4 regions of the Cognaticolwellia beringensis genome follow, and region 1 is predicted to be linked to each of the others. Evidence: predicted binding sites of a transcription regulator. Region 1 holds the regulator's gene; each other region holds the start of a gene.
What was found. The regulator LexA, encoded in region 1, represses DNA repair genes until DNA is damaged. The targets are predictions, from matches to a motif close to TACTGTATNNNNATACAGTA.
Positions count from the first base shown of each region.

Region 2: a site for LexA is predicted at 2,082-2,101, ahead of recA (recombinase RecA). Genes of this name have one in related genera too.
Region 3: a site for LexA is predicted at 2,596-2,615, ahead of B5D82_RS18020 (LexA family protein). Genes of this name have one in related genera too.
Region 4: a site for LexA is predicted at 2,084-2,103, ahead of B5D82_RS11755 (YebG family protein). Genes of this name have one in related genera too.

Region 1 is NZ_CP020465.1:1,789,401-1,794,760, forward strand. It holds gene ctaD (cytochrome c oxidase subunit I) at 1-334, opposite strand, end outside; gene coxB (cytochrome c oxidase subunit II) at 347-1,909, opposite strand; gene lexA (transcriptional repressor LexA) at 2,458-3,072, opposite strand; gene B5D82_RS07615 (cupin domain-containing protein) at 3,346-3,711, shown strand; gene B5D82_RS07620 (DUF2306 domain-containing protein) at 3,780-4,154, opposite strand; gene oxyR (DNA-binding transcriptional regulator OxyR) at 4,407-5,306, shown strand.
Region 2 is NZ_CP020465.1:3,135,242-3,140,601, forward strand. It holds gene uxuA (mannonate dehydratase) at 426-1,622, shown strand; gene recA (recombinase RecA) at 2,153-3,187, shown strand; gene B5D82_RS13275 (NAD(P)-dependent oxidoreductase) at 4,010-4,894, shown strand; gene B5D82_RS13280 (FadR/GntR family transcriptional regulator) at 5,087-5,360, opposite strand, start outside.
Region 3 is NZ_CP020465.1:4,277,055-4,282,414, reverse strand. It holds gene minC (septum site-determining protein MinC) at 108-869, shown strand; gene minD (septum site-determining protein MinD) at 897-1,706, shown strand; gene minE (cell division topological specificity factor MinE) at 1,708-1,983, shown strand; gene B5D82_RS18020 (LexA family protein) at 2,629-3,042, shown strand; gene B5D82_RS18015 (Y-family DNA polymerase) at 3,030-4,286, shown strand; gene B5D82_RS20190 (PEP-CTERM sorting domain-containing protein) at 4,464-5,177, opposite strand.
Region 4 is NZ_CP020465.1:2,757,965-2,763,324, reverse strand. It holds gene B5D82_RS11760 (M48 family metallopeptidase) at 742-1,470, opposite strand; gene B5D82_RS11755 (YebG family protein) at 1,594-1,989, opposite strand; gene B5D82_RS11750 (DUF3718 domain-containing protein) at 2,458-2,808, shown strand; gene dbpA (ATP-dependent RNA helicase DbpA) at 2,938-4,332, opposite strand; gene B5D82_RS11740 (alpha/beta fold hydrolase) at 4,440-5,177, opposite strand; gene moeA (molybdopterin molybdotransferase MoeA) at 5,218-5,360, opposite strand, start outside.

The sequences.
Region 1 (5,360 bases):
CACCTACCATCATAGGTAGCATCCAGTTAGCCAAGCCGGTAAAGGCCGGCATGATCGCACCAAATACCATAATAAGACCATGAACTGTGGTCATTTGGTTAAAGAAGTCAGGCTCAACTATCTGTAATCCGGGCTGAAATAACTCAGCACGAATAACCAGCGCCATAACACCGCCAGTTAAAAACATGATAAATGAGAACCATAAGTACATCGAACCGATATCTTTATGGTTAGTGGTATATAACCAGCGTTTCAGGCCGGTCATTTTATGATTATGGTGCTCACCGTCATGTGAATCATGTTCGGATTGATCATTAATTACATCTGTAGTCATTTTAACGCCTCCCTACTTCGCGCTAGCAGCAACATCTGCTGGCTGGACTAAATCACCGGTGTTGTTACCCCAAGCGTTACGCTCGTAAGTGACAACCGCAGCAATTTGCGTTTTAGTTAATTGGCTAGCAAAAGCCGCCATCGCTGGATTTTTCTTGCTGCCGTTAAGCACCATATCTAAATGCACAGCTACATCACCTGTGGCAATAGCACTGCCTTTAAGGCCAGGAAATACTGGTGCCATACCTTCGCCACTCGCTTGATGACAAGCAGCACAAGCAGTCATGTAGACTTCTTCACCCATCGTCATTAATTCATCTTGGCTATAAACCTTCGATAAATCTTCCGCAGGGACAATGTCAGCAATGACTTCTGTTACTTGTTCTTTTACATCTTCAACAGCTTGCTTAACAGTTTCAGTAACACTTGCCCCGGCACTACCTGACGCAGCTTGAACATCGGCAGCTTGAACAGCGTCACCGGTATTATTACCCCAAGCATTACGTTCATAAGTAACTACTGCTGCAATTTCTTTTAAGCTCAGTTGCTTGCCATAACCTTGCATGCCAGTGCCAGCTTTGCCATTAAAGACAATATCTATATGCTCGCTAGCAGGACCTGTTGTCGCAACAGCACTACCTTTAAGCGCGGGAAATGCTGGTGGTAAGCCTTGGCCACTAACTTGGTGACACGCGGCACAGTATGCGGTGTAAGTTGTTTCACCTAGTTGCATTAATTCTTCTAAAGGTACTGAAGCATTCAACGATGCTGCTTCTGCAGCTTTCGCATTAGCCTTCAATGCTTTCTGCTCATCAAGCCAAATGGCATAATCAGCTTCAGACTTCACTTCAACCACTATCGGCATAAAACCGTGATCTTTACCACATAGCTCAGCACATTGGCCACGATAAACGCCGGGGTCATCTACCTTAGTCCAAGCTTCGTTAATAAAACCAGGGTTAGCATCTTGTTTTACCGCAAATGCCGGAACCCACCAAGCGTGGATAACATCATCAGAGGTAATAACAAAACGCACTTTTTTATTGGTTGGAATAACTAAAGGACGATCAACTTCAAGCAGATAGTTTTCACCTTTCTCGGCTGAAGTACCATCTTGGTTTTCGTATTGGTCACGTGGCGTAGAAAGTACCGAATAAAACTCGAGGTCTTGATCAAAATATTTATAATGCCATTTCCACTGAGAGCCCGTTACTTGAATAGTTATATCTGCATCATCGTTATTTTCCATATCAATGAGCGTGGTAGTGGCAGGAACAGCCATAGCGATTAGAATGACGACAGGAATAGCCGTCCAGAGAATTTCTACTTTTGTGCTTTCATGGAAGGTTGCTGGTTTAAAGCCTTTTGATTTACGGTGAAACACCATAGACCAAAACATAGCACCAAATACCACAACACCAATAGCTGTACAGATATAGAGAACCAACATATGTAAATCGTATACGTCTCTACTAACTTCCGTAACACCTTTGGTTAAGTTCAGCGACATATCTGCCCATACCGAACTCGACAACAAGCCCCCTAGCAACAGCAAACCTAGGTTACGTCTTTTCACTCGACATCTCCTTCACCCTTTTTAAGGCCAAACAACACGGTTTAATCACCATTACACAATGAAAACCGGCTATTTCGCGCATACATTTATTATTATTTAAGTGACGTATTATTCGACAACTGTCAATTACGCCCTATTGTTATGTTTGTACGTTTTCTAGACTAGAATTACTTAAAACTTGATCGGGGTCAATTTAAAATTTCAAAAGCATGAAAAATAAAAGCTAATAAATACAATAGAGTAATAACCCTAAACTGGACGACAAGTGCATTTTTAAAAGGATTACTTCAATGTTTATTTTTTGTTCGAGGGGTGTTTTTTGCGCTGAATAATAAATATTCGATCATGAAATTAGCTGTATAAAAAACAGGCTACAAGCGTTATTTATTGGCGATTAATAGAATTGTTCTGACCAAAAATACTTTAGGTGCTAGAAAAGCTGTTAAATGGAAGAAAAGCGCAAATTTAAGCAATAAGTTTAAAAAACATCAATTAAATCTGCGGGTTTAGCGCAGTAAAAATAGTAAAATATTTAAATATGTATGTAATTACATCCAATCTGCCGCGCGAATAACACCGACAGCTAGGCCTTCGATGTTAAATTGTTGGGACGTTAAATCGACTTTAATTGGTGAAAAGTCTTCATTCTCAGCAAGTAAGTGAACCACATTACCTTCACGTTTAAAACGCTTAACCGTAACATCGTCTTCAACACGAGCAACAATGACTTGGCCATTTTGTACGTCTGTGGTTTGATGCACTGCCAGCAAATCGCCATCTAAAATGCCAATGTCTTTCATGCTTTCGCCATTAACGCGCAATAAATAATCGGCCGGTGGATGAAATAAACTTCCATCAATTTTATAGTGCTGCTCAACATGTTCTTGTGCCAAAATTGGCTCACCTGCTGCGACTCGACCAATAAGCGGCAAACCATCTTCTTCAATAAATTCTTCCGCAAGACGAATGCCACGAGAAGTACCAGGTAACATCTCAATATAGCCTTTCTTAGCTAGCGCTTTTAAATGTTCTTCTGCTGCATTGGCCGATTTAAACCCAAAATTAGTCGCAATTTCGGCACGAGTTGGCGGCATACCAGTATCCGAAATTTTTTCTCTGATCAGATCAAATATCTGCTGTTGTCTAGGTGTTAAAGGGCGCATTTTTATTCCTTAAGCGACTGAAGAGTAAGCCTGTATTTTTAAACAGTATTACTGTTATTGTATACAGGCTTTTTGGAAACGCAAGAAATTATTGCTGAGGGATTGAGCAGTTTTGTTAATTATAATGAAAATTTTTCTGTATATTTTTTTAGAATGCTTCGAGGCGTATTAAAAATAAGCACTCTCCCCCCTTGATTAAGTCAAACATTTGCAGTTTCTAAAACGCTAGAATTATGTAATATTAAAAGCTTAACTTAAGCTCTCGGAGCAAAGATGAAGTCAAAAGTAATCAACTTTAAAGATAAATTTAGCCAATTTACTGAGCATTGGTCGCCTCGTGTTATCGCTGAAATGAATGATTATCAATTTAAATTAGTGAAAGTAGCAGGTGAATTTGTCTGGCATGACCACCCAGAAACAGATGAGGTTTTTATTGTCATTGAAGGTGTTCTTAATATCGAATTTCGAGATGGACCTGTCACCTTAGAACCTGGCGAAATGTTTGTGATCCCTAAAGGTGTTGAACATAAACCCGTCGCTAATGCTGAATGTAAAATTATGATTGTGGAGCCAAAAGGAGTAGTGAATACGGGTGATGCGAACAGTGATCTCACCGCTCAAAATGATCTATGGATATAAATTCAACTGGCTTGTAAAACAAATAAAATCATCATAAACACTAAACAAACGTTAAACTCACTACTTCATTAAAAAGTTTTAAAAATCATCTCATGCAATAACCGTCCCGGTACACTTGCTGCAAAAAAAGCAGAAACAATAGTGCCAATGTAAGCACCCACCATACAACGAGCATGTAATCGCTTATTGTGTTTTCGTATTGCCATAATACCAACAGACACACTAACAATAACCACAATAGCGAATAAATGCAGCCAAGTAAGACTGCCTGTCGGCATAATGAAAAATGCGCTAAATGATGCAATCAGCATTAGACAAGCCCATATTTTGCCATTTAATCGATGAAACCGAGTGCCTTTTGCTAGTAATAAATTGAATAAACCAAGAAAAATAGCAGGGATAACGACAAGAAGATGTATTTGAATCGGAATAACTGTATCCATATTCGCCTTATATATTATTCGGGTCTATATCAGGCTAGGTAAAGTTTACCCATATGTCTAGTCAGACAAAGCTAGCAAAAAAACAGACAAGATATTCTTCCCGCAAGTTATAGGTCAAGGCACTGTTTTTTCATAAGTATATTTCTGCTGTGTTGTTACCTCGTTGTATTTAATAGAACACAGTGGCTGAATTTCATCTTTTAAGATAAAATAATTTAACTATTAAATCCCTAACAACCATAGATTTTAACTATGATAAAAATTCGCGATTTAGAATACCTAACGGCCATTGCCCAATATAAACATTTCGGCCATGCTGCTGATGCCTGTTTTGTTAGTCAACCAACCTTGAGCGGGCAAATTCAGAAGTTAGAGCAGCGACTTAAATTAACATTAATTGAGCGACAACCTCGCAATGTGATGTTAACACCAGCAGGTGAAAAGCTAGTTCAACAAGCCCAACAAGTGTTGAACGCAGCCAATAATTTTGAAGAAGCAGCTAAAGCTCTACTTGACCCACTGTCGGGTGATTTACATATCGGCTTAATTCCCACGTTAGCGCCATATATACTGCCGCACATTATGCCAACGCTGAACAGCAATCTAACGAAAATAAACTTTTATTTACATGAAAATAGAACGCAAGATTTACTGCAACAGTTGGAAACAGGCAAACTCGATATTTTAATTCTGCCTTGGCTACCCGAAATGGCACGCTTTGAACGATATGACTTATTCACTGAGCCTTTGGTGATGGCAACGTCGCCATCACACGCACTTGCCAACAGATCGACCGTAACTTTTGATGATCTGCATAATCAAAAAATCCTTACCTTAGAAGACGGGCATTGTTTAAGAGATCAAGCCATGGGTTATTGTTTTAGCGCAGGTGCTGAAGAAGATCATAGCTTTCGAGCCACTAGTCTTGAAACTTTACGCTATATGGTGGCAAGCAATATCGGTATTACACTGATGCCACAATTAGCAACGATTAACTATGCGCCGCAAAAGCATATTCACTATATTCCTTTTGAAAGCCCACAACCAATGCGTGAAATAGCATTACTATGCCGCACAGGATATGCTCGAATGGAAAGTGTTAACGCCGTAGTTAATGAAATTCGACAATCAGTAAAAGGTTTATTCGATTAGCGCTGAATGAAATGAAGAAATTGAATCAATGTGAGTCTATCGATGAAAAAAACG
Region 2 (5,360 bases), 1.3 Mb from region 1:
TTGCTTGAGTTTTCCTACATTGCTGATTGGGCAAAAAGTATTTTTATTTGGACTTACCAATATTTCATCTGTACTATGTGTTATTAGTATTTATATCAACTTTAAAGGCTTGTGCAATGGAAATTGGTAAGGCCTATTGGTGCTGTTTATCTAAAATATACAAATTTTGCTTGATAAATACGTGGCTACACTTGCATTAAGTTAGTGTTATTGACCTTTGATTAATCCTTGAGGTTATCGTGAGGCATCTCAGTTTGGCATTACCTGTTCAGGACAGGCTATAAAGCGAAGTAACTCGACCATTTTAATTCATTTGAATCGTCACTATGTACCTATTGGTTTTATTTTTAAGTGTAATTTAAGTGTAAATAAAGTGTGTTTGACAAATGTAACAACAGAATTAATAACGATGTGGAGATTATACAATGCGTGAAGCTTGGAGATGGTTTGGCCCTAATGACCCCGTGTCAATTGCCGATGTTAGACAAACAGGGGCTACTGATATTGTTAGCGCACTGCACACAATACCGACCGGCGAAGTTTGGCCGACAGATCAAATTCAAGCCTATAAAGCATTAATTGAAAAAGATAATAATCTTCAATCTACCTTGGTTTGGTCTGTTGTCGAAAGTATCCCTGTGCATGAAGACATAAAGTTAGGACGTGATAATAGCCAGCGCTATGTTGATGCTTGGATCGCATCAATGGAAAATTTAGCAAAATGTGGCATTAAAACCATTTGTTATAACTTTATGCCGGTCATAGATTGGACACGCACTGATTTAAAATTTCAATTACCCAATGGTGGTTATGCACTTAGGTTTGATCAACAAAAATTTGCAGCTTTTGATTTGTATATATTACAGCGTGAAAATGCTGAAGCTGACTATTCTGATGAAGAAATACAGCAAGCAAAAGAAATATTCTCGGCGATGTCTAATGACGAAAAAACCCTATTAACCAATAACATTATCGCGGGTTTACCGGGCAAAATGACAGATGCCTATAACATTGAGGATTTTCGTCGTATGTTGGCAAATTATAAAGATATTTCTAAGGATATTTTAAGAAAAAATTTGTTCTCTTTTTTATCACAAGTGTTACCTAAAGCTGAGCAACTCGGCGTTAAATTAGCAATACACCCTGACGATCCACCAAGGGATATGTTGGGCTTACCTCGCATTATTTGTACATCAGAAGATTTAGAGCTTCTATTTACAGCACTGCCAAGCCCAGCTAACGGCATTACGTTATGTGCAGGTACCTACGGCAGTCGTCCTGATAATAATTTACCTGTTATGGCTAAACACTATGGTTCGCGAATTCATTTTGCCCATTTGCGTGGTGTCAGTAGAGATAAAAACGAACAACGCTCGTTTTATGAAGCTGAACACTTATCAAGCGATGTAGATATGGTTGGAATCATTTCTGCTTTATTAAGTGAAGAAAAAACACGGGTTAGCAATCAAAATAATAACCCAATATTTATCAGGCCTGATCATGGTCACCAAATTTTAGACGATATAAACAAGCCAGGGAATCCAGGATATTCTTGTATTGGTCGTCTCAAAGGCTTAGCCGAAATTAGAGGTGTTATTAAAGCCCTCAGTAGTGTGCATTAAATACTGATTTTGTAGCTTTCACTTTTTATAAACTGCTTTAACAAATTAAATCAAATCAAGGCATAGTCTGACTATGCCTTGATTTTTTTTACCCTAGATATAAGGTCATAAACATTCTAAAGTACGGTTACCTCATTTATAATAAACCTTGAACTATTTACGTTCAAACAGTTGTTAGCTAATAACGATTGCAACCACAATACACTTATCTGCCAACATCCATATTTCGATATCAAACTACCTTCTTAAATAACGTTATTTTATAAATAGGCTAAGTAGTCAATAATATTAATGCGCTAATTATATAAGAGATTAGTGGATGGTTTTCATATGAGTAACTTTTTAGTCTAAAATAATTTAAAGTTACAAATGATGATAAAGTTGTTTCATATCAATAAAATAAAAGTACAGGCAGATTAAATTTATAATAGAAAATAAAAAAATCAATAAAAAACTTGATACTGTACGACTATACAGTATACTTTGCTCAATTAAACGAATTAAGCACCTAAATCATTCTGGAGCAACAAATGAACGATAACAAAGAAAAAGCATTATCAGCTGCCTTAAGCCAAATCGAACGTCAATTTGGTAAAGGTTCAATTATGAAGTTGGGTGATAATCGCAGCATGGACGTTGAAACAATTTCAACGGGTTCATTAGGTTTAGATATCGCACTAGGTGCAGGTGGTTTACCGCTTGGCCGTGTGGTTGAAATATACGGTCCAGAATCAAGTGGTAAAACAACACTAACCCTTGAAGTTATTGCCGAAGCGCAGCGTAACGGTAAAATTTGTGCCTTTGTTGATGCTGAGCATGCACTAGACCCAATCTATGCTGAAAAACTAGGTGTTAATATTAACGAGTTATTAGTTTCTCAACCAGATACTGGTGAGCAAGCGCTTGAAATTTGTGACATGTTGACGCGCTCAGGTGCTATTGACATCATCGTTGTTGACTCGGTTGCTGCATTAACACCAAAGGCTGAAATTGAAGGCGACATGGGTGATTCACACATGGGCTTACAAGCACGTATGCTTTCACAAGCTATGCGTAAGCTTACAGGTAACTTGAAACAGTCAAATACCATGATTATTTTTATCAACCAAATTCGTATGAAGATTGGTGTGATGTTTGGTAGTCCTGAAACCACAACAGGTGGTAATGCTTTAAAGTTCTACGCGTCAGTACGTTTAGATATTCGTCGTATCGGTGCTGTTAAAAATGGTGATGAAATAGTTGGTAACGAAACCCGTGTTAAAGTGGTTAAAAACAAAATTGCACCACCATTTAAACAAGTTGAATTTCAAATTTTGTATGGTGAAGGTATTAACAGTTTAGGTGAGTTAGTTGACCTTGGTGTTAAAAATGAAATGGTAGAAAAAGCCGGCGCTTGGTATAGCTATAAAGGTGATAAAATTGGCCAAGGTAAAGCTAACGCAGCTAAATACCTTAAAGAAAACCCTAAAGTAGCGAAAGAAATTGATACGCGCTTACGTGAATTATTGTTACCAAAAACAAAACCCGCTGAAGCTGAAGCAAAAGTTGAAGCTGTAGCTAAATAATAGCTCTAAGTAAAGTTTAATGACAAAGCCACTGCCAAGTGGCTTTTTTTTTCGCTAATTAACATACTGTCATCACTCTCATTCAAAACCAATAATTATTGCTGTGTCGTCATTTTACCAATTTCACTCATTACCTGATTACCTGAACATTTGCTGGTTGAAATAATCAACAGATGGGGTATTTATTTCATAATTAGAACAATAAGTTATTAAAATAAATGATTTTTTTGTTGTTATTCTTAGAAATAAAATAGGCTATTTAATTAATGGTTATAAATTTAATTCGGTATTACCAATAGCGACTTAATTGAATGATTTAAAAAATATAATGTAAGGTAAATTTGACGAGTAAATACTTAGGTATGTTCGATTGTTTTATATTTTTATATCTACTATAACAAGTGCTTAGTAGTTTTTTTACTGGTAGAAATAGGCAGTAAGTAAAGTGATATCCCCCTGGTGTTGAAGTGAACTCAAAGTGCGTACGACCAATTGTTATTGTAGGTTAATGTATTGGTTATTACCAATAGGTATTGATTGGTTGACAGTTATTTGCGTTTTGGTTAGTATCTAATTATTCCTTATTGTTTTGAGTGTTTCTAAACAATAAGTTTGTATAGATGCAATTTTAGCATTAGGTGTTTATACCTAAATTATTAATGAGTTAAATTTAAGATTAGTCGATAGGTTTGTATACCCGAAATTAATCTGAGGCGTAATTGATTTAGCCTTATTTACTCAAAAAAAAATAGCATGGCGCCTAATGAGGTGGTCAATGTTGGCACTCAGATAAACAAACACTAATATTTTTAGGAGTTAGATATGACAAAACCTATTATAGGTTTCATCGGCCTTGGTCTCATGGGCGGTAACATGGTTGAGAATTTACAAACTCGTGGTTTTCAAGTGAATGTAATGGATCTTAATAAAGATGCTGTTGCAAAAGTTATAGCTCGTGGTAACGCTACTGAAGTTACTTCAGGTAAAGAATTGGCTGAAAAAAGCGATATCGTGATGCTTGCCTTAACTACTTCAAAAGTAGTTGAGTTAGTTGTTTATGCTGAAGATGGCATCTTAGCGGGTATGAGTGAAGGCAAAACATTAATTGACTTCGGTACTTCAATTCCTGATTCTACTCGTAAAATTGGTGCTGATCTTGCGAAAAAAGGTGCTGGTATGATTGATGCTCCTTTAGGTCGTACACCTGCTCACGCTAAAGATGGTTTACTTAACATTATGGCTGCTGGTGATGAAGAAACGTTTAATAAAGTTAAACCAGTGCTAGAACAGCAAGGTGAAAACGTATTTTATCTTGGCGCTCTTGGTGCAGGTCACACAACTAAATTGATCAATAATTTTATTGGAATGACTACCGTTACGGCCATGTCACAAGCTTTTGCTGTAGCTAAAGCGGCTGGTGTAGATGGTCAGCAATTGTTTGACATTATGTCTGCAGGACCTTCTAATTCTCCTTTCATGCAGTTCACTAAGTTCTATGCTGTAGACGGTGAAGAAAAGCTAGGTTTCTCTGTTGCGAACGCAAACAAAGATCTTGGTTATTTCAACCAAATGGTTTCAGATTTAGGCGGCGAGTCTTTAATTGCTCAAGGTACTTCTGCTAATCTACAAGCTGCTGTTGATGCTGGTCTTGGTCAAAACGATGTGCCTGTAATTTTCGACTACTTCAATACTGCATTAGAGAAGTAATTCGACAGTACCTTTATACCAAAGAGCTTAATTAGGCTCTTTGGTATTATTACAATTAACGACTGTAAAACAGTTGCAATGTAATAGGGTTAGTTAGGGATTAGTAGATACGCAAGATTACTAGTTTGATTTAATATAAAAGGCCTCTATGAAGAGGCCTTTTATATTTATAATACAATAACTTGAAATGAATTAAATGTCGACAGGGTTAGGGATTGAATATAGCCCACGAGTTTCGCTATTCTTTTGTCTAATTTCTTCTAAAGCTCTTAACTCTACAGCATCAAACAAGGCATTTATTAAGCGGTTAAAGTGTCCATGCATAGCAAGTCTTGCCTGGGTAGAGTCACCAGATTTTAAAGCTTGATATATTGCGGTATGCTCAGCTAGAGTTTTAGAATTATCTTTACTACACACACTGTCATAATCTTTGATGATTTCAGGGGTAGAAGAGCGCAGCTTCCAA
Region 3 (5,360 bases), 2.2 Mb from region 1:
GTTAGCTAAGATATCAGCAATACTGGCGACTTTATGACGAGTTTTATTAACTTTAGGTAAATTGCACCTAAATACATACCGTTGCTTTATTAAGGGACAACTTCATTATGGCTGATGCCAGTATTGAATTTAAAGGGTCAAGCTTTACCCTGTCTGTTTTACATTTAAGAACGTCAGCGTTAGCTGATATTCGTGCTGATTTAATAAAGAAAGTAGCGCAAGCCCCCGACTTTTTTTACCTAGTACCCGTTGTGGTCAGTATTGAACAACTCGCGTGTTCAATTGACTATCAAGCGGTAAAAGCATTAATTGAAGAATTCAACTTTACCTTTGTCGGCTTTACTGGGACTGTGGCGAAAGAGCAACGCCAGCTTATTCGCGAATTGGGTTTTTCTTTTGTTAATACCGCGAATAATACTGCAAAGGTTAATACAGTTGAAAAACCTGTTACTGCAACACAAAGCTCAGTAACAGAAAACTCATCAGTAGAAAACCCAGCAACAGAGGCTGAAGCACCGGCTGTTTCAGCAGCCAGTAATTTATATTCAGATAAAGTTCACCGCGGGCAAATTCGTTCGGGACAGCAACTTTATGCTAAAGATCAAAACTTAGTCATTATTGGCTCAGTTTCAGCCGGAGCTGAAGTGATTGCCGATGGCAATATTCATGTTTATGGCTCGTTGCGCGGTAGAGCCATTGCGGGTGCAAAAGGTCATCATAAAGCACAAATATATTGCCAAAACCTTGAAGCTGAACTGGTTTCTATTAATGGTAATTATTGGCTCAGCGAGTCAATGGAGCAACACTGGGGCTCACCGGTATATATTCATTTGACTGACAGTGAATTAACGTCATCAAAACTCATTTAACATTAACTTAAAAAGGATATTCGGTCTATGGCACGGATAATAGTAGTTACATCAGGCAAAGGTGGTGTTGGTAAAACGACATCAAGTGCTGCCATTGGTCTTGGCCTTGCGTTGAAAGGTCATAAAGTTGTTTTAATTGATTTTGATATTGGCCTTCGAAACCTTGATTTGATCATGGGTTGTGAACGTCGCGTTGTTTACGATTTCGTTAATGTTATTAACGGTGAAGCAACATTAAATCAGGCGCTTATTAAAGATAAACGTGTAAGCAGCTTATCGATATTACCAGCCTCTCAAACACGTGATAAAGACGCATTAACCAAAGAGAATGTCGGCAAGGTTTTAGAAGAGCTTGGCAAGACCTATGATTATATCATTTGTGATTCACCTGCAGGCATCGAAGCAGGCGCAATGATGGCGCTTTATTATGCCGACGAGGCCATAGTGACCACCAATCCTGAGGTTTCATCCGTACGTGACTCTGATCGTATTTTAGGTATGCTAGCAAGTCGTTCACGCCGAGCTGAACTTGGCTTAGAGCCAATAAAAGAGCATTTATTATTGACCCGTTATTCGCCTAAACGCGTAGAAGAAGGCGAAATGCTCAGTGTTGAAGATGTTGAAGATATTCTCTCAATACCGTTATTAGGTGTTATTCCTGAATCACAAGCGGTACTTAAGGCATCAAATGCCGGTGAACCGGTCATTCTAGATACTGAAAGCGATGCCGGTAAAGCGTATCAAGATGTTATTGAGCGTTTGTTAGGCGAAACAGTTGATTTTAGATTTTTAGTTGCCGAGAAAAAAGGCATTTTCAGTCGTATGTTTGGAGGATAACATGGCACTTTTAGATTATTTTTTACGTAAAAAAGAAAAACAAGTCACAACGGCTTCTAAGGCTAAAGAGCGCTTACAAATCATTGTTGCACATGAACGTAATAGTCGAAATAAACAGCCTGATTATTTACCGCAACTGACTGAAGATATATTAAATGTTTTACGTAAATATATTAAAGTATCAGATGAAAGCTTCTCAATTAATCTCGATAAAAAAGACGGTGACTTAAACGTCTTAGAGCTCAATATTGAATTGCATGACGAGAAAATGAGTTAACTTTTTTACTGTGGGTAACGGCAAAGGTTAATGTTTAGCGTAAATGCGAGCGTTTAAGCTTACTAGCACCACTTACGTATTTTATATTATCAGCCCTTATAACTAACGGCTGATAATATAAAACACTGCAAAGTCAGTTCTACACAACAAAGCACCATCAAGCTGATGAACTGGTGGCCTTGCTAGGTAAATTGCTGAGTAATTATGACTGCCAATGGCTCATTTTTGTTGTCCATGATTACGGAATATCAGTAATACCAATTTGATTAATTAAGTGATCTACTTCTTCATGAGGGAAAATGGATAATTACAAGGCAAAAAATTTTGTCAGTAGTTATTCTACTTATAAATTTTATAACGCCGTCATTGTTAATTTTAACCATTAAAATGGCGGCGTTAATTAATCAACTTGGTATAACAGGGGGTTAATATCAAAACTCTTCGAAAAAGTCATTAAAACATAAACATGATGGTTATAAAGTAGCATCCTCCCTAAATTACGTTAGAAGGTTCTAAAACATCGTATTATAGCCCCATGCTCGCTAAAAACACCTTTATTCTGACTAGATGAACAGTTAATAAAAAGCTTTCTCAATTTTACGCTTTAAATTATACTGTTTAAATGTACAGTATGATTTATGCGTTATGAAAGTTATCCCTATTTATATTGAAGCGGGTATTTCCGGCTTCGAATCTCCAGCGGCTGAATATAAAGAACTAGCCTTGTCGCTTGATCAGCTGTTGATTGCTCATCCTGACGCGACCTTTATTGGTTTGGCACAAGGGCAGTCAATGCAAGGCGTTGGCATATTTGATGGTGATTTACTGTTAGTGGATCGTAGTGAGCAAGTAAAAGACGGTGACATTATTGTCGCTAACTATAACGGCTGTTTTACCTGCAAATTTATTGATAAAAAACAAGCGCGGCTATTATCTGCTTCAGCTTTGCACCAACCGGTTAGTATTACCCCAGAAGATGAATTTCAAATAGAAGGCGTTGTTACGCGCTCAATACGATTACATCGACCAGCAAGGGAGCTGAGCGCATGTATGCGTTAGTGGATGCGGTGTCTTTTTATGCCTCTTGTGAAAAGGTCTTCGATCCGTCCATAAGAAATAAACCGGTAGTTGTGTTAACCAATAACGATGGCTGTATCTGTGCGGCTTGTCCTCTTGCTCGTCGTTTGGGCGTGCCCAAGTTTAAGCCGTATTTTCAAATCAAACATTTTTTGGCAAAACATAACGTGGTTGTGCGCTCATCTAACTACGAACTTTATGCCAGTCTTAGCGATAAAATGATGAATGTTATTGGCCGATATTGCGATAACCAATATATTTACTCAATTGATGAATCGTTTTTGCAGTTTAAAAATTACCACACGCTAATTAAGGATTGGCATAAATACGGCCATGAAATACGCCGTGCGGTATGGCAAGAAACGCGCTTACCGGTTGGCGTTGGCTTTGGCTCAACACCAACTCTAGCCAAAGCCGCAAACCATGCAGCTAAAAAACTGCCGGGTTATAACGGGGTAGCGGTTGTTAATGATGCCGCATCGCGCAAAGAGGTGTTATCAAAAATGACCGTGACTGACGTGTGGGGAATTGGCAGCCGATTAGGCAAACGTTTAAATGTATTGGGCATAGCTACCGCATGGGATTTAGCCAACCAGTCACCTAAAGCTATGCGTAGCCAGTTTAGTGTTGTTGTGGAAAGAACGGTTAACGAGTTAAATGGTATTGTTTGTTTAAATTGGGATGAGGTTAAGCAACCGAAGAAAGAAATATTTTCCACTCGAAGCTTCGGCCAACGTGTTAACGAAAGTCACCACTTGAAAACAGCGCTAGTCAGCCACGGTGTAATTGTAGCGCGTAAATTAAGGCAACAGCATTCGCGCGTTAAAAAACTTGCTATATTTGCTGCGAGTTCGCCTCATGACGAAAATTACTATAACAAATCGATCATGTGTGAATTTCCGGTAGCAACAGATAATACGCTATATATTGCCAATGCAATATCAACTGCTTTTAAGAGTATTTATGCTAATGGTGTTAATTTTTATCGCTGTGGCGTGGGAGCCATTGAGCTTGAGAATAGTGAGTTTCAACAACATGATTTATTTTCGCTAAATGAGGACGACCCAAAGCTGATGCTTTGTTATGACGGTATCAACCATCGTTATGGCAATGATACCTTGCAATTAGCGGCACAGGGGAGAATTGAGAAGTGGCACATGCGACGTGAGTTTCTTTCGCCTAGCTTCACCAGCAAGTGGCGAGATATACCGAAGATCAGTTGTTAAGTAATCCACTGAGGGGATCAGAGTTTTAATAACCTATGTATATAATATTATTTGAAAATAATTTAAAATTTTATTTTGGTTAGCCAGACACAAAAAAGCCACTTAACAATAGTGATGTGAACTATTGTTAAGTGGCTGATTCTTATCTTTTATCTTTTATCTTTTAATTTTAAATTATTAAGATTGTTTCTTAAATCGACGTGATGCTAAACCAATCATCCCTAATGCGAAAATAGCCAGCGTTGATGGTTCTGGGACATTTATAGGGGCAGTACCGAATGTTGATGCATCGTCATGAATACGGATAAAATCAACTGCACCTACAAACGATTCTCTTCCACCTGTGTCTGTATCATCTTCAAAAAAGTTCAAGATATTAGCAGATGGTACCGCTTGGTTACTTGAATCATTAAACGGTGTAAGGGCTACACCATTAAAATGAGTTGTAATTACACCTGCAGAACGGACAAAGGCAATTGTAAAAAATTCATTTAAATTAACTGGTCCACCTAAAGGATTACTACCAGATACATAGAAGTCAAAGTTACCATTAAGTAAATATAAGCCGTTATCTGAAACTAGATTGCTAAAATCAATAAGTTTATTCCAACTAATCAAACTATCGATAACGCGTAATCTCATTTCAATTGCGTAGTCCGAAGTATTGGAAAGGGCTGATGTTAGCTTTAAGCCTTGGTTATTAGTAAAATGATACTCTGCACCAGTTACTGAGCCTCCATTAGCTATCATGTCTACACCATTACCTATAGTGTCACTTAAATCACCATTGAAATCATAGCTTTTTATTAGCCCTGCATTAGCAACATTAATAAAGCAACAAATGGACAATATTGAACTTACAAATACAGTTTTTAAAAATTTAAATTTCATTTAATATTCCCTTTTATGAATTACTCTACCTAAGCGTAAAACAGTAAACACTTTACTTAAGTAAAAACCTTACCTTATCTTACTAAAGCAAAAACCTTACCAAAATTTAAATACCTATATTTTCAATGTCATGGTGATCAACATATGATTTAATTTAAAACATTGTAAAATAACCTGACACAA
Region 4 (5,360 bases), 970 kb from region 1:
TACCTTAAATTTGTTCTGCTGTTAATTGCTAATGCTGATAAACGCCACATTTTTCCATTTTAAGGTTTTAAAATATACGTCAAGGGCATCTTTAAATCTAAATATATTGCAAAAAATAAGCTGCAGAAATGAGGCTGTGTTGATATATTCACATTCACGGCTAAACGCAGAAATGAGATATTCACCTATCAATTTAAAGAAGTTAGAAGCAATTTAAAGAAGTTAGAGGGGCTATTTTATGCGTAACGTAAAATGGTCAAATATAGGGCATTTATTTTAATAACTTGTTGTTCAGGACAATAGCCTCACAATCATGAAAAAATTGTCAAAAAACCTGTAAACTGCAAAGCTACTTAATAATGCAATACTCGGTTATTTTAATGCCTATAAATGTTCAGATAATGAGTGATATTGCTATTATGCTAGCTATAAATTTATTAATAACTCATTTATTAATAACTCAATAATGGTTACAGACATAGTAGCAGACAATAGATAAATACATATCGCCTTCCAACTGTAGTGAGTTAATTTCATATTTATCCCCTTATGCCAATACTACCAAGTGGCTGTTTGCACATATTGATACTAGTGGACTCTAATCGTTTTATTATTTTTTTAATTCGTAAAAAAGTAAATATACCAAGCAGGTCTCGTGCCAACTAGTTAAATTAAAAGTAATGATTATTGCTTAGATATGAGAGAGGTAGCTTTGGATATTAGTGTTACGCAAGCAAAGGGTTACAACCATTTCAGGTAGGGTTGATGTTCTTGCATCCAACTTTTGGCGCTTTGATATTCAGGGCAATATACGGCAACTAATTGCCAAAATTTTGTCGAATGGTTCATGTGTTTGATATGACATAACTCATGAATTATGACATAGTCAACCACCCAAGTCGGCAGCATTTTCAATAAGTAATTAAAGCTTAATTCGCTACGACTATTACAACTTCCCCAGCGTGCTTTATATTTTCTCACTTTAAACGATGACGCATATAGCGACATTTGGTACGAAAAATTGATAAGATTTTGCTGAATATAATCTTCAATTTGCGCTTTAAACCAGCCTTCAATTTGCGATTTAACTTTCGTTACCGTAAGTTCTGAGTGCAAACTGTATGATGCATAACGAGAATTAAGCACCACGGTTAAGCTTAGATCCTGCTTATTATGAATAACATTTTTCTGCCCATAAGCAATGATAATATTGTGCGGCAAACCATCAATATAGATTGAAGGTTTGTTTTGGGTATTTTCATCGCTAAGTTGTTGGGTAAAAGTAGGGTTTAATAAGGTATTCTGCTGTTGTTCTGCAACCTTTTGTTTTAGCCAAAGCAATTTTGATTGTATAAGGCTTTCAACGTACGCCGTTTTAACAAACTTTGGTGCCCTAACAATAATTTGTGCATTGCTTACTTGTAAGGCAATAGTTTTTCTACGCGCGCTTCGTATTAGCTGATATTCCAAAACACCACCATAAAAAATTAACAATTAACAATTAACAATTAACAAATGGAAGAATAACCTCGATTAGGGATAAACAAGGTTAAACGCTAGCTAACTGTTCACTTACCTGCATCGAAATATAAGTTAAGCTACCACAGGTTTAGTTTTGCTACTTGCTTTAGCGCTAGGCGATTTAGCCTTTTTTACTTTCTCAGTTGTATTCACACTGTCGGCTTCAACAACCTCATCCGCAACTTCGGCTTTAGTCTTTTTCGGGCTACTAACAACGGCTTTAGTGTTCGTTACTTTAGCTTTTTTAGCTTGTAAAGCAACAAGCACGTCATCACGATTTTGGGCTAAATAGACACTGAGTTCTTCACGAATACTTTCAGAAAGCTCGACAGGTGCTTGTTCAAACATTTCAGATAAGTTATCTGCCATATCAAGCATTTTATCATATTCGTCTGCGGCTTTTTTATCCATGAATGTTTCTACCTCCACACCTTGTCTTATGACGACAAATCGACTCTCAACTGCCATTGTTATCCCTTATTTACTATTTACCAAATTCAATTCATTACCACCCAACTAAAAAGCATACCTATTTTAAAAGATACCTTTTCAGGCCAGTAAAGACTGTACATATTACCAGTATCATACCCTGATTTTCTAAAATTGCCAGAAAATGTTAGCTGCCACCATAAATTTCATGTGTTCTATCGTACGATATATGACATTACTATACGATAATGTTTCAAAGTACATGCTTAGATGTAAGAGTTATTGTCATCAAATCTGTTTACTATGAAAACTTTATATAATAAAAACAATAAAATATCATAGATATCATCTTCCACTGCTAGTGATTAACTTTTACATTCCGTCCGTTCTTCTTTACAACTTTTTATCGCTAATACGTCACTATTAATGTGTACACAGCGTAAATGTGTACACAGCGTAAATGTGTACACAGCGTAAATAAACTTTTAATTGTATATGGAGAGTCAAATGAACACATTCAAATTATTCACTACTACCGCGATGACCTGTTCAGTTTTATCAATTGTAAGCTTTAGTAGCTATGCCATGGATAAACATATTGAAACAGCCCTTATTGACGTTTGTAAATCTACATTAACTAATAACGTTACTAAGTATCAAAAAACAGCTGATTCTTATAATTTACGAAACAAAATAGTCGCAATGAAGGTGATGTGTAACGGCGAAGACATTATCACTTTTGCCCAAAAATATGGCGCAAATAAAACAGCAGCACGTTTAGAGGGCAGTATTAGCGGTAAGGTTAATATTATTGATGTTGCTGCGATTGAAAAAATAAATGTTAATTTTCAGTTATAAAATTTAAGGAGGTCGGCATTAAAAGTCATAATTTAACATCACAGGTACTCAATTTTGAAGCTGAGTACCTAGTTGATGTTATTTTTATAGCTAATGAAATCAAACTTAGTAAATGCTTACTTTAACTCTTTAACTCTTTAACTCTTTAACCCTAAAGGTACGCCCTTTTAGCTTGCCGTGCGTTAACTTATTTAACGCTTTTCTCACCACTGATTTATCTACAGCTACATATGCCCAGTTAGCGCCTAATTGAATTTTACCCACTTGTTCAAATGTTATACCATTTTCACCGGTAAGTGCGCCGACAATATCGCCTGGTCTGACTTTTTGTTTTTTACCGCCATCGATTTGTATCGTCGCCATTTTTGGCGTAAATACATCCCGATCTAAAGCCTCACTGCTCGGTAATTCTTCACCTTCAATAGTTCGCTCTAAATAATCTTCCAATAAGCCAATTTTGTAGCTATCTTTTTTATTAAATAATGAAAAAGCATAACCAGTGCTACCTGCACGACCGGTGCGACCAATGCGGTGAATATGAACCTCACTGTCATGAGCAATATGATAATTAAATACCGCATCAAGCGCTTCAATGTCTAAACCACGCGCGGCAACATCAGTCGCAACCAGTATTGAGGCACTTTTATTGGAAAAGCGCACTAATGTTTGATCACGGTCTCTTTGTTCCAAATCACCATGTAATGCTACAACACCAAAACCATAAGCAGCCAATTTATTCGCTACATTCTGCGTTTCTATTTTGGTATTACAAAATATTACGCTCGACTCGGGTTGATGGGTTAGCAGCAGTAATCGGATAGCCGTTAGGCGATCTTCATCATTCTCCACCTGATAAAAATGCTGTGAAATAGTACTACTTTCATGGCTTGACTCTACTTTAATCACTGCGGGTGTTTGCAAATAGCTATTCGCTATTTTTTGAATTTGTTGCGGGAACGTCGCACTAAATAATAACGTTTGTCGCTGCTTTGGCATTTTAGCAACTATGTTATCTAAAGCGGCCTGAAATCCCATATCCAGCATGCGATCAGCTTCATCTAAAACCAGGGTATCCACATGTTCTAATGATAAAGTTCCACGTCCTAAATGATCTTCTATTCGACCTGGTGTGCCAACAATAATATGCGCGCCATGCTCTAATGAACCTACTTGTGGGCCAAACGGTGTACCACCACATAAGGTGAGTACTTTTATGTTATGAACCGCTCTTGCCAGCTTTCTAATTTCTTTCGCTACTTGGTCGGCTAATTCGCGTGTAGGGCATAGTACCAAGGTTTGAATTCTAAACTTTTTAACTTGTAGTTTATTCAAAAGGCCAAGACCAAATGCCGCTGTTTTGCCTGAGCCGGTCTTACCTTGGGCAATGACATCTTGTCCCGCTAAAATAGCCGGTAGGCTTTTAGCTTGTATTTCTGTCATCTCATGGTAACCAAGTGATGAAAGGTTATCTAAAATTGCGGGTTGTAAGCTAAGTGATGAAAATTTGCTGTCGCTCAACGTCAAAGTCCTAACGTAAAAAATAATTGCCGCTATTTTACACGCTTTCGCTCACGCAAACACAGCTTTACGAAATTATATTATTAACCGCAGTTTAATAAGGAAAAGTCGGGTTAACTAGCCAATAAATACATCAGCATTGTCGCTAAAGCTTGCGGTGATTCTAACGGTAACATATGCCCCGTATTAGTAACCTCTTCCAGCACAATGTTATTCGCGCTATGTAGGTTTTGTTTCAATTCTTGTCTCAATGAAACAAGATCAACTAAGTTATCTTCATCGCCAACAAGAAACGTAACAGGTAAGGTTAACTGCGTTAATAAAGCTAATAAATTGGGTCGGTGCATAGAAACACAAAGCTGATGTAATAACACGTCAACGCCAAGTTCACGATCCATGGCAACAATGACTTGCTTTATATCTTGATAACACTGGGGATTAAATTGCTTAATATTTGGGTGGAGTAAATCATCGATTCGCTTATTGGGAATCCCAAAATAACCTCGCTGATTTATCCAATCGATTGTTCGTTTACGTTGTTTAATTTCCGTTAATGGCAAGTTTTTCGGAAAGTTAGACACGATTAATAAGTGCTTTAGTTTATTTTCAAGCTTTAACGCGATGGCACTCGCTATGTAACCGCCCAATGAAAAACCGACTAAGATCGCCTCATTGTCAACAACTTGGCCTGATAGTGAACTTACAACCTCATCCATACTGCCACTACTTGGGATCACCAAAGGTATTAACTGATAATCTTGAGGATATTGCTGACGCAGTAGCTGCCAAGCAGGCAGCCATAACTGTTGATTACACATAGTGCCAGGAATAAAATAAATGGTTTTGGACAAGAGTTACAACCTGCTATTTTTAACTATTTTGCATAAATTATTATGCAAAATAACGCTCAAACAAACGAATATTAACTATTTCTCCGGCCTTTACTCGGCCTTGCTCAGCAGGTAAAACAATATAACAATTTGCCGACGCGATACTGGTTAAAATACCGGAGCCTTGACTGCCTGTACTATTTA